3 regions of the Paenibacillus sp. JNUCC 35 genome follow, and region 2 is predicted to be linked to each of the others. Evidence: riboswitches for the same ligand, from Rfam matches in the RefSeq annotation. Region 2 holds a riboswitch; each other region holds the start of a gene.
What was found. Region 2 has a riboswitch for cobalamin ahead of cobJ (precorrin-3B C(17)-methyltransferase). Riboswitches for the same ligand answer to the same signal wherever they lie in the genome.
Positions count from the first base shown of each region.

Region 1 (4,191 bases), 1.9 Mb from region 2:
TTCGTTTTTTTTCTCTTTTGTAAAAACGCGTAAGCATAAAAATCTGGTAAATATGAGGGGGAAATGTCATGATAAATAAATGGACAAGGATATCTTTCACGGGCCGCACTCTCTTTCTAAAAGAAAAAAGAACTCAGATTCCTATTATGGAGTTCTCTGGCAGATAATGCAATAAATAATGATGCCAATTGAGCGGAAACTCATCAAAAGTTGGTGAACATGGAGGAATATTTCACCAAGTTGTTGAAATCTTTAAGAATAAGCCGGAGGTGCTGAGATTGAAAATTCTCGTCAGCCAGCCAATGCTGGAGCGGAATCCGGAACAACTAATCGTCTGTGAACCTGCCGCAAAGGAGTGTGTCCTGTGAGGACGGATAGAGAAGCTTTGAAACCTGAAGTGGAGGCTTACCTCAACCGAATCGGTTACGAAGGGCCGCTGGACGGCAGTTATGAAGCGCTGGCTTTGCTGCAGGAGCAGCATCTGCACACCGTTCCGTATGAAAATCTGGATATCCTGAACGGTGTTCCGCTGTCTCTGGACATAAAGCGTCTGCGCCACAAAATCGTCGAGCGGCGGCGGGGCGGCTACTGCTTCGAGCTGAACGCCCTGTTCGGCTGGCTGCTGCGCCAGCTCGGTTACCCCGTGACCGATTATGTCGCCCGGTTCTGGCGAGACGAGACGCAGCTGCCGCCCAAACGCCGCCATCACGTATTGGAAGTGGAGGCGGAAGGAGTCAGCTACTTATGCGACGTAGGTGTCGGGGGCATTGTGCCCCGGAGACCGGTCCGTCTTGCCGAGAAGCTGGAACAGCGGCAGGGCGGGGAGTTATACGCCATGGAGCGGGACCCCGTATTCGGCTGGGTGCTGATCGAGAAGCATCGCGGCAGTTGGAGGCGTATTTACTCGTTTACCGAGGAGCCGCAGCTGCCCAAAGATTTTGTCATGGCCAGCTTCTGGTGCGAGCACAGCCCGGACTCCATTTTCACGAAAGATGCGATGGTAGCCGTACGGACCCGTGAGGGGCGCAATTCGGTCTCCGGCAAGGAGTTTAAGCTGTTTACGCCCGAAGGCGTGCGCACGTTCGTGCCTGATAACGACGCGGCCTACAAGGAAGCTCTGCTTAAATATTTCGGCATTCCTCTGGAATAAAGCTTGCATAAATATGCTTCGTTGTGTATAGTCATTCCTAAGTTAACCAATTGAATATGTTGGGAATAGGTGCCCAGCCCCTCGGGAGCTGGAGCTTAAAAGGGAAGTCCGGTGAAAAACCGGCGCGGTCCCGCCACTGTAACAGAGGAGTCAAGGCGATTATGCCACTGGTCTTAGACCGGGAAGGCAGCCGAAGATGATGATTCTGGAGCCAGGAGACCTGCCTGTTCTGACAGCACTGCTTTACCTACGGGAGATAGGGAGGTGTTAAAGTACGAGCCGCTGATTATACAAACAGAGGGCGTCTTTATCCTTGCATGCTTCGGGGATAATGACGTCCTTTTCTTATTTTTCGCGTACAAACAAGCAATTGAAGCAGGGAACTTATGCAAACATCCAATTCAAGCCACTATCAGGAGGTCAAGATCATGAACGCATTGATAAGCAGCAGTTTGGGGTACCCGAGGATCGGAGCGGGACGTGAATGGAAGAAGGCGCTGGAGTCTTTCTGGGCCGGTAAAATCGGGGAACGGGAGCTGACGGACAAGCTGACCGAGGTCCGTTTGGGAAATCTTCGCATTCAGCGGGAGAAGGGCATTGAGCTTATCGCGGTCAACGATTTTTCGGGATACGACCACGTGCTGGATACTTCCGCCATGTTCGGAATCGTCCCGGAACGGTTTCAATACGAGGGCGGTGAAGTATCTCCGGGCACCTACTATGCGATGGCTAGAGGTGAGGACGGGGCGGCCGCATGCGAAATGACGAAATGGTTTAACACCAACTATCATTATATTGTGCCGGAACTCCAGGGCGCGAGGCCCGAACTGGTCGAGAACAAGCCTCTCAAAGCTTACCGCGAAGCTAAAGAAGCGCTCGGAATCCAGGGCAAGCCCGTGCTGCTCGGACTGTTTACGTTTTTGAAATTGTCCAAAGGGTACGCCGAGACGGAAACCGATGCTTGGATCGACCGGCTGCTTCCACTGTACGGCCAAGTGCTGCGAGAGCTGGAACGGGAAGGCGCCGAATGGGTGCAGGTGGACGAACCGGTGCTTTCGACAAACTTATCCGCCGAGGATATGGAACGGATTGAAGCGATCTACAAAGCGCTGGCAGAGGCAGCACCGAAACTGAAAATTATGCTCCAGACCTACTTCGAATCCGTGGAACATTACAGTAGGGTTGTACGGCTGCCCGTAAGCGGGATCGGGCTTGATTTCGTACACGGCGGTGAGAAAACGCTGAAGCTTCTGAAGAGCGAAGGATTTCCTGAAGGCAAAATTTTAGGAGCGGGTATCGTGGACGGCCGGAATATTTGGCGTTCCGATCTGAAGGAGAAGCTGAGTACGCTTCACGACATTTTAGCCGTGGTTCCCGAGGAGCGGGTGATCGTCCAGCCATCTTGCAGCCTTCTGCATGTGCCGGTGTCCACCGTCCACGAAGATAAGCTCGATCCGGTGCTGAGAGACGCTCTTGCCTTCGCCGACGAGAAGCTGGAGGAAATCGTCCTGCTGTCCAAGGCGGCGGTATCCCAAACGGCGGACACCGCCGAAGCGCTTCAGCGGAACGAAAAAGCGCTTGCCGCCCTCCGGTCTTCCGAAGCTCGCGGGAACAAAGCCGTTCAGGCGGCCGCCCTGCAGCTTCAAAAGGTGCCGGCGGCACGCGGCGCGGACTTCGGCGAGCGACGGGCCCTTCAGCGCGAGAAGTGGCAGCTGCCATTTCTCCCGACGACGACGATCGGAAGCTTCCCGCAGACAGCGGAAGTCAGACAGGCGCGGTCCAAATGGAGAAAAGCGGAATGGACGGACGAGCAGTATAAAGCGTTTATCCGGAGCGAGATCGATAAATGGATCAAGCTTCAGGAGGAGCTGGATCTGGACGTCCTCGTTCACGGGGAATTCGAACGGACGGACATGGTGGAATTTTTCGGCGAAAAATTGGACGGCTTCGCCTTCACGCGCAACGGCTGGGTGCAGTCCTACGGCTCGCGCTGTGTGAAACCGCCGGTCATTTACGGCGATGTGGCTTTTACGCAGCCGATGACCGTCGAGGAAACCGTCTATGCCCAGTCGCTCACGACACGTCCCGTCAAAGGGATGCTGACCGGACCGGTTACGATTCTTAACTGGTCATTCGTCCGGGACGATCTGTCCAGAGACGTGGTCGCCTACCAGATTTCGCTCGCGCTGGAGAAAGAAGTGCAAGCACTCGAAGAAGCGGGAATCGAAATGATCCAAATCGACGAACCCGCTGTCCGTGAAGGCCTTCCTCTTAAGAAAGATGAGCACCGGGCTTATCTCGATTGGGCGGTCAACGCTTTCCGCAGCACAACGGCGAATGTGCGGGCCACGACGCAAATTCATACCCATATGTGCTACTGCGAATTCCACGACATGATCGGGTCTATCCGCGATATGGATGCCGACGTCATATCCATCGAAACTTCCCGCAGCCACGGCGAGCTGATCGAAAGCTTCGAACAGCACACGTACGAAAAGGGAATCGGGCTCGGTGTCTATGACATTCACAGTCCAAGGGTCCCTTCCGTCGAAGAGATGGTAAGCATGATCGAGCGTGCGCTGCGCGTACTCGACCCGCAGCTCTTCTGGATCAATCCCGATTGCGGGCTCAAAACGCGAGGCAGCGAGGAAACCGCGGCAGCCCTGCGCAACATGGTTGCGGCCGCCAAACAGTGCCGGGAAACGATGGCCGTTTCTCAAGCTTAACCGAGCAGATCAAGGTTGGCTGCAGATGCTTACGGACCGATAAACATAAGCCGTCCAACAATCCGAGCCTTCGTCCGGTGCAAACCGGGCGGGGGCTTTTTTTTACATTAGCGCGAGAAGAAAATAGGAACGTGAGTTTCCAAACCGTTGGAAGAAACCCATAAACATGGTAAGATAGAAAGATAAACGGCAGAAGGTAAGACCGTCATTCAGGAGGTATAATGGCAAAGGCAAAAGTAAAACGTCCGACCCGGGATGAGTTCGAGCTGGAAGAACTCGGTAACCGGCTGGTAGAAGCCAAGGACGAGGATTCTC
Region 1 covers NZ_CM177771.1:3,252,602-3,256,792, reverse strand. Annotated here, with positions in the region: gene AC2TF6_RS14780 (ATP-binding protein) at 1-100, opposite strand, end outside; gene AC2TF6_RS14775 (arylamine N-acetyltransferase family protein) at 365-1,150, shown strand; cobalamin riboswitch at 1,201-1,392, shown strand; gene metE (5-methyltetrahydropteroyltriglutamate--homocysteine S-methyltransferase) at 1,579-3,876, shown strand; gene AC2TF6_RS14765 (YolD-like family protein) at 4,098-4,191, shown strand, end outside.
Region 1: it holds a riboswitch for cobalamin, as region 2 does, so the genes downstream of both, metE (5-methyltetrahydropteroyltriglutamate--homocysteine S-methyltransferase) here and cobJ (precorrin-3B C(17)-methyltransferase) in region 2, are expected to answer to the same signal.

Region 2 (4,191 bases):
GCTTGGCGTCAACGTCATCTGGCTGTGTCCCGTTTACCGCTCGCCGGGCGCCGACAACGGCTACGATATCAGCGATTATTACGAGATCGATCCGCAGTACGGCACGATGGAGGATTTTGACGAGCTGCTTCTGGAAGCGCGCAAGCGCGGGCTAAAAATCATGATGGATCTTGTGCTGAACCATACCTCCGACCAGCATGCCTGGTTTAAAGAATCGCGTTCTTCCAGGGACAATCCCAAACGCGACTATTATATCTGGAGGAAGGGGAGAGAGGGGCTCTTCCCGAACAACTGGGAGTCCTACTTCAGCGGAAGCGTCTGGGAGCACGACCCGGAGACGGATGAGTATTACATGCATCTGTATTCGAAGCATCAGCCCGACCTCAACTGGGAGAACGACGAAATGGTCGACGAGCTTTTCCGGATGGTGCAATGGTGGCTAGGCAAGGGAGTCGACGGTTTCCGCTTCGATGCCATCGCTCATATCGTAAAAGCGCAGGGGCTGCCGGATGCCGATAATCCCCGGCATTTGCCCGTTGTGCAGGCTTACCAGCTTTTTTCGAATCTGGAAAAGGTACATACGCTGCTGCACAAACTCAATGACCGGGTGCTGTTTAACTACGACATCATGACGGTCGGCGAAACATCCGGACTGGGTCCGGAGCAGGCGCTGGATTACGTGGGGGACGAGCGCCATGAGCTGAACATGGTTTTCCAGTTCGAGCATATGAATCTGGATGCGGCTTCCGCCGGGACGGGCAAATGGGAGTCGAAGCCGTGGACCCTGCTGGAGCTGAAAAAAGTGATGAGCCGCTGGCAGACGGTCCTTCACGGCAAAGGCTGGAACGCCAACTATCTCGGCAATCACGATCAGCCCCGTCCCGTTTCGAGGTTCGGAGATGAAGGCCGGTACCGGGTGGAATCGGCCAAAATGCTGGCTGCGTTTCTCCTGACGCTGGAGGGGACGCCGTATATTTTTCAGGGGGAAGAATTCGGTATGACCAATGTCGCGTTCGATCTGATCGGCGATTACCGCGATGTGGAAACGATCAATTACTACAAGCAGGCCAAGCTGCTTGGCAAGCCCCAGGACGAAGTCATGAAGGCGATCTGGAAAAAAAGCCGGGACAACGCCCGCACCCCCATGCAGTGGGACGATACGGCGAACGCCGGATTTACGACGGGGGAACCGTGGATCAAGGTCAACCCGAATTATACCGGGATCAATGCGGCGGCAGCGGCAGCAGATCCGAAGTCCGTCTACCACTACTACCGCAGCCTAATCGCGCTTCGCAAAAAGCATCCCGTCATCGTTTACGGCGAATACAAGCTTCTGCTTCCGCTGGACACGGAAATTTATGCGTATACGCGGACGCTGAACGGGGAGAAGCTGCTGGTGATTCTGAACTTTTTCGACGGAACGCCGGAGTTTACATGGCCGGAAGAGCTGGGAAAGGGGAAGGACGCGGAGCTTCTCATTTCAAATTACGATCCCGTCTCCGGCGAAGATACCGGCGTCCTCAAACTGCGGGCTTATGAAGCCAGAGTTTATCTGCTCGGTTGAGGGGGAGCGTTTATCGGCATAGACAAGTTCTTTGACCGGATGTTATGATGAACAGAACACAATCGAATATGGTAAAAACAGGTGCGGAGCCCATTCGAACGGATCAGACAGTCCATAAGAACCGGGTTCGGCTTAAAACGGGAAGTTCGGTGAAAGACCGACGCGGACCCGCCACTGTAAGGAGCCCCCTGCAATCGCAGGGAAAATTTTTTTCGGCATCAACGTCACTGGATTTTCCGGGAAGGCGCCGAAGAAAGCTCCGAGCCAGGAGACCTGCCTGTTTAAATAACACTAGATAACCTACGAGGATTTAGGGAGGTGTTGAGAACGGCTGAATCGCTGCCAACGGCGGCTTGCCGGAACGTGGGCGTACAAGATTGCCCGGGGCCGGCGACTGTGCGGGTTGGAAGCATATGCGGGATATTCCCGCTTAATGGCTCGAAAGTTCGAAGCATTTCTATCCGAAGAGGGTGGAAATGCTTTTTTTATTGTCCGGACGAGACGGGAAGGCAAACGGCAGGTCGCCGGAAGGCGCACCGCCGTGCATATAGAAGGCCGCCTGTTCGAAGCGGACAGGAAGGCCGGACTGCTTGATAACGGTTGTTCAGCGTAAGCGCTGGAGCTTTTTTTACAGGGAAGAGGAGGAATGGGAATGGCCGGTAAACTGCTTATCATCGGATTTGGCCCCGGGGACGAAGCCCATATTACAAAACGCGCGCGCGAGGCGATTTCGGAAAGCGAAGTCATTATTGGCTATAACACTTACGTGGATCTGATACGCAGCCTGATCGACGGCAAACAGGTCGTGCGTACGGGCATGACCGAGGAAGTGAGCCGTGCGCAGGAAGCCGTCAGACAGGCGGAGGCCGGACGTAAGGTGGCCGTTATATCCAGCGGAGATGCGGGCGTCTACGGTATGGCGGGTCTCGTGTACGAGGTGCTGATCGAGAAAGGATGGAAGCCGAGCGATGGCGTGGAAGTCGAAATCGTGCCCGGCATCTCGGCGATCAACTCGTGCGCTTCGCTGCTTGGAGCTCCCGTTATGCACGACGCATGCACGATCAGCCTCAGCGATCACCTGACGCCGTGGGATCTCATCCGGCGCAGAGTCGAAGCGGCCGCATCCGCCGATTTCGTCATCGCGCTGTACAACCCGCGGAGCGGCAGAAGAACACGCCAGATCGTGGAGACGCAGCAGATTTTGCTGAAACACCGCTCTCCCGATACTCCGGTGGGTATCGTCAAAAGCGCCTACCGCGACAGGGAGCACGTCGTGCTGACGACGCTTGCGGAGATGCTGGAGCATGACATCGGCATGCTTACTACCGTGATCATCGGCAACTCCGCGACCCGCAACTACGAGGGACTCATGATTACGCCAAGGGGCTATCAGCGCAAGTATACGCTGGACAGCGATATTCAGCCCCTGCGCCCTCATGAGCGTCTCCGGCGGGAAGCCGAGCCGTGGGCTCTGGAGCAGGAAGCGGAAACCGGCGCGGAAACGGAAGCGGCCCTGACGGGACAGCCCGGTACCGCTTTCCGGTCCGCGGAGCAGCGGGAAGCCGGCAGCGCCGGTCTGCCGTCCTTCTTCGACGAGGACGAGTACGGGGATGACGGCTACGGCGAATACAGCCCCGAAGCCGAAGGGACCGGTACTGCCGACGACTACGACCGCGAAGATTCGCCGGTCCGCATACAAGCGGCCGGGACACGGTCCGCGTACGATACGCCCGCGTCTTCGGGGGCCGGGGAGTACGGGGACTCGGCGGTTGCGGTCGCCGTACGTCCGTCTGCCGCACCTGCGGCTTCCTTCGAAGCTTCGGCTCCTACCGCGTATGAGCTTGCGGAAGAGGCGCTCCGTCTCGTGACGGGCGAGCCCGTCGGAACGGCTCCCTCCGCTTCCCCAAGCGGATTTTTCCGCCAGCAGGCTATTCTCGAGTTCGCCGTCAGCCCCGGACTTGCGAACAAAAACCTGACTGCCAAACAGCTGATGGTCCTCGCGGCCGCTGTCGGCGATACAGGAACGATGGAATATACGCCTCATCATCAGCTGCTCGTCAAGCTGCGGACCGACGATCCCGATTCCGTAACGAAACGGCTTCGCGGAGAAGGGCTTCTGCTGGCTCCGGTCGGCGATGTGGTCCAGGTCAAAGCCTGCGACTTCTGCAATATGGACAAGGGCGACGCCGTGCCGTATGCGGAGGAGCTTCACGATCTTCTGGGCGGAGCGGCCGTGCCCAAAGAGATGAAAATCGGTTTCAACGGCTGCGGCATGGCCTGCTACGGCGCGGTGAAGGAAGATATCGGCATCGTGTACCGCCGGGAGAAGTTTGATCTGTTCCTCGGGGGGAAAACGGTCGGCCGCAATGCCCACGCGGCGCAGCCCGTTGCGGAAGGCATCGAGCCGGACAAACTGGTCGAGACCATAGAGCGGATCGTCGCCCGGTACCGGAACGAAGGGCACCCGAACGAACGGTTCCATAAGTTTTTTGCCCGCGTAAAAGAGCTGGAAGGCTACCGTCACCGGGAAGTCCCCGCTTTTCAAATCGAAAACGCTTTGTGCGGAGATTAACGAACCCGTAAACATGAGGAGTTCTTTTCAATACAGGGATACAAAAAAAAGGAGG
Region 2 covers NZ_CM177771.1:1,337,908-1,342,098, forward strand. Annotated here, with positions in the region: gene AC2TF6_RS06020 (glycoside hydrolase family 13 protein) at 1-1,564, shown strand, start outside; cobalamin riboswitch at 1,671-1,859, shown strand; gene cobJ (precorrin-3B C(17)-methyltransferase) at 2,217-4,136, shown strand.

Region 3 (4,191 bases), 460 kb from region 2:
TCGGCGCGATGGCCAGGCGGTAAGCATGGTACAGGCCGTGTTTCATGACTTGTTCTTTCAGGGCTTTCCAGTCTTCCGGCGAAGGAAGATTCATGCCCTCGAAGAGAGCTTTGACTTTATCGGATTCCGGACGGTAATCCTTCTCTTCGTACTTGGCGAAATAGGTGCCTTTCGCGTATTCGGAGCGTTCGAAATCGGCGAAAGTGACACCGCGGTCGCGTGCGATTTCCATGCTCTTCTCCAGCGAGTAGAAGTTGATGGCCATGAAGAAGGCACGCGCAAACTCTTTCGCTTCCGGGCTTTCGTAAGCGATCCGGTTTTTCGACAGATAGCCGTGCAAGTTCATCGCGCCGAGTCCGACGGAATGAAGCTCCTTGTTCGCTTTCACAACGCCCGGCGCGTTCGCGACCGTCGTGTTGTCGCTGACGGAAGTCAGCGCTTCGATGCCGCTGTGGACGGAATCGCGGATGCTTTTCGTTTCCATCACGTTCACGATGTTAAGCGACGCGAGGTTGCAGGAAATGTCCCGGCGGATAATATCGCCCTGGCCGTAATCGCCGATTTCCGTCGTCTCCTGGAGCTGGAAAATTTCCGTGCACAGGTTGGACATTTTCACTTTGCCGATGTCTTTCAGGGCATGTTCGCGGTTCGCGTTGGAACGGTTCATGATGTAAGGATAGCCGGATTCCAGCTGGATAACCGCAATTTTGGTCAGCATGTCGCGGGCGCTCATGACGACTTTTTTCTTCACGTTCGGGTTGGCGAGCAGCTCTTCGTACATGTCGTCGATATTCATATCGTCGAGGTGACGGCCGTACTCCTTGTAGACGGAGAACGGGGCGAACACGTGCAGCGGCTTGTTCTGCTCGGCCAGCTCGTAAAACTTCTGCGGCACGATCAGGCCGATGGAGAGCGTCTGGATGCGGGATTTCTCGTCCGCGTTAATCTTTTTGCAGTCGAGGAATTCGATGATGTCCCAGCCGAATACGGAGTAGTAGACCGCTCCGGAGCCCCGGCGCTGACCCATCTGGTCCGCATAGGAGAAGGCATCCTCCAGGAGCTTCATGACAGGCATGATGCCCTTGGCGGCGCCTTCGACGCCTTTGATCGGCTCGCCGCGTCCGCGCAGCTTGGACATGTTCACGGCTACGCCGCCGCCGATTTTGGACAGCTGCATGCAGGTGCCGATGACGTACTGAATGGAGTTCAGGGAGTCGTCCATCTCCAGCAGGAAGCAGGAGACCATTTCGCCCCGGCGGCTGCGTCCGGCGTTCAGGAACGTCGGCGTTGCCGGCTGGACGCGCTGCTCGATGATCGCCTTGGCGATCCGCTGGGCTTTGCCGATGTCGCCTTCACCCAGGTGAAGGGCGACGATGGCGGCACGGTCCTCGTACGATTCGAGGACTTGCTTTTTATCGTTGGTACGCAGGGCGTAATCTTTATAAAATTTCGAAGCGGCCATGTAGGACTGGAACTTAAAGCCGCTTTCGCGGATGGTTTCGTGGATGGCTTCGATCTGCTCCAGCGTGTAGTGTTCGTACACGTTCTCGTAGAAATCTTCGCCGATCAGATAATCGTAGCGTTCTTTGATGCTGCCGAAAGGAACGGTCTGCCCCTGCACTTCCTCAAGGAAGGCGTCCAGCGCTTCGCGGTCTTTCTCCAGACGGTAAAACCCGTCTTCCCCCGGTATCATAAGTTCGTTGTTCAGTTCAATATGCTTCAAGATGGCGCACCCCTTTATGGAATCGTTCCACGTCGCTAGACGTGCCGGAAAGTTCGAATTTGGCAAGCACCGGAACACCGTATGCCGATGAAATGCGGTCGGCGCTCAGGGCAAAGGATTGTCCCCAGTTCTGGTTGCCGCTTGCGGCTACACCGCGCAGAAGGGAAGAGTGATGTTTCAGAAAGTCCAGCACTTTGCCGGGAATTTGACCGAATCCGGTCGTATAGGTAACAAGGACGAACGGCTCCTGGATCGTCAAATCCTCTTCGATCCGTACGGCCTTCACATTCAGCTTGTTAATGAATCGTTGAACATTTCCCGTACGGGAATCGTAAACTACCAGCATGGAAGCATCTTCCTTTCCACTCTTTCAAAAATACGGGGCGCGCCGACCACGGGAAGTAGTCGGCGCGCCCGGATGAAAGCCGCTCCTTGTGTGACAAAGAGCGGCTCTAAATTCACAGTCAGCTTCCAGCCCTTTCGCGCGCCGCTGACGGCTCTGCAAAAAGGCTGGCTGAAGCCGCGCGTACAAGCCGGCTGCCCGGCTCCCCGCCCGAAGGCGGAAGAGGGGGACAGCCAGGCTAGGCGGCTGTATGTGAAAAACGTCCGGACACCTCCCTATCTCCCGTAGGTTCAGCGGTGTCTTTCAGACAGGCAGGTCTCCTGGCTCCAGGTTCATTGCGCCCCTCCGCGGCCTTCCCGACGGCATTCGTCAGTGGCGGTATGGGTGGGGCGCTCCCCGTTGACAGTGGCGGGACCGCGCCGGATTCTCACCGGACTTCCCTTTTGATTCCCGCCTAGTAGGCGGGAAACCTGTCCAATCCATATATAGTCTATATATAGTGAATATGTAGGTGATAGATATGAATTTACCTCAATATATTGTGGTTTGTCAACTGTGCGTAAGGACCCAACAAGGGGAGGAAAACCGAGATATAAGGCGAAAAAGGTGTGATAACCTGCCCATAAACGGGCGAGATTTTATTTCGGATTCTTTTTATTTCGACAAATTTTGCGGGCGGCGGAGGAACGTGCATCCAAGCTGATTTTCGATGTGCTGCGCGGGAGTTTGTTCATGCACGCACGAAAAAGGATCAAGCTCCTGACGAACGGAGCTTGATCCTTTTTTACAGGTTTAGATTCTTTTTGTCGTTTTTTTTATAGAGGATCATTAGTCCTGCAAGTATCCACTCGATCACATGCAAAGCGACAGACAGGGTAAGGGCGGATAAAAAATCCTTGATGTACACACCGGGAATCAGATGAGCAAAAACATAAATCAGAAGACAGTCCGCAATTATCGTAATGATTTGTCTGCTGTAAATAGAGGGAGGCCGTTTGAGTCCGTAGCGGATCAGTGCATGGATTAGAGGATGAATAAAAGTCTCGAAGAACAGGAAGCTCAGCAGGATGACCAGGGAGAAAGTGAAGAGATCCGCTTTGCCGGTAAAACTGATTAGGGTGCTGGTATGCTCAATGCCCCGGAAGAAGAGCATATATAAGAAAGCAAAACCGGTGACTGGCGCAAGGATAAGCAAAGAAAAGAGCGGGATCGCCCAAATTTTCGTCTTCCATGATGGTCTTGGCTCCTTATCCCGGAGTGACAAATAATTAAGCGCGCTGTTTCAAAAGCATCGTGTTTGGTTTTGGCAGACATGGTCTCACCCCAGTGGTTAATAAGATGGGGTTCTTTTCCATGGACCACTATACCAAACCGAAATTTTTAAGAAAATTAACGAAAGTTAACGGAGAGAGAAGGATTTCAAAATTCCCGGAGCCGGCAAAGCAAAAAGATCCCTTCCCGGAGGAAAGGATCTTTTAAGGTGATTAATTGTTGGCGATAGTTTCCGGCGTTGTCAGCTTGTCGTAGAACTCGACGTACTTGTCCTTGTCTGCGGTGTTGCGGACAGCCATGGCTACGCGCGGGTGTTCGTTGAGCGTTCCGGCGACCATGTATGGAATGATGTAGCCCCACTCCACTTTCTCGCGCATGGCGACCATGTGGCGTTCGATCAGGTCCAGGACGGGACGCACGTCGTAACGCGGGTTTTTCAGGTAGCTGACGAGCAGCTCGGTGGTGCAGTTGCCTGCCGCGCGGCCCATGCCGAAGACGGAGGTGTCGAGGAACTCGACGCCTTTCTCGGCACCGATTACGGTGTTGGAGAACGCGAGCTGCATATTGTTATGCATATGAAGGCCCAGTTTCTTCTCCGGAAGAAGACGCTGGAATTTATTGACCATATAGTCGATATCCTTATGATTCATGCTGCCGTACGAATCGACGACGTATACCACGTCGACCGGACTTTTGTTGATGAGCTCGAACGCTTCGTTGAGTTCGTTTTCCATCACGTGGGAGAGCGCCATGATGTTCAGCGTGGTTTCGTAACCCATGTCGTGGAACTTTTGTACCAGCTGCAGACCCTTGTCCACATCTTTGATATAAGAAGCTACGCGAATCAGATCCA
Region 3 covers NZ_CM177771.1:876,393-880,583, forward strand. Annotated here, with positions in the region: gene nrdE (class 1b ribonucleoside-diphosphate reductase subunit alpha) at 1-1,723, opposite strand, end outside; gene nrdI (class Ib ribonucleoside-diphosphate reductase assembly flavoprotein NrdI) at 1,710-2,069, opposite strand; cobalamin riboswitch at 2,360-2,555, opposite strand; gene AC2TF6_RS04020 (hypothetical protein) at 2,851-3,261, opposite strand; gene AC2TF6_RS04025 (aldolase catalytic domain-containing protein) at 3,551-4,191, opposite strand, start outside.
Region 3: it holds a riboswitch for cobalamin, as region 2 does, so the genes downstream of both, nrdI (class Ib ribonucleoside-diphosphate reductase assembly flavoprotein NrdI) here and cobJ (precorrin-3B C(17)-methyltransferase) in region 2, are expected to answer to the same signal.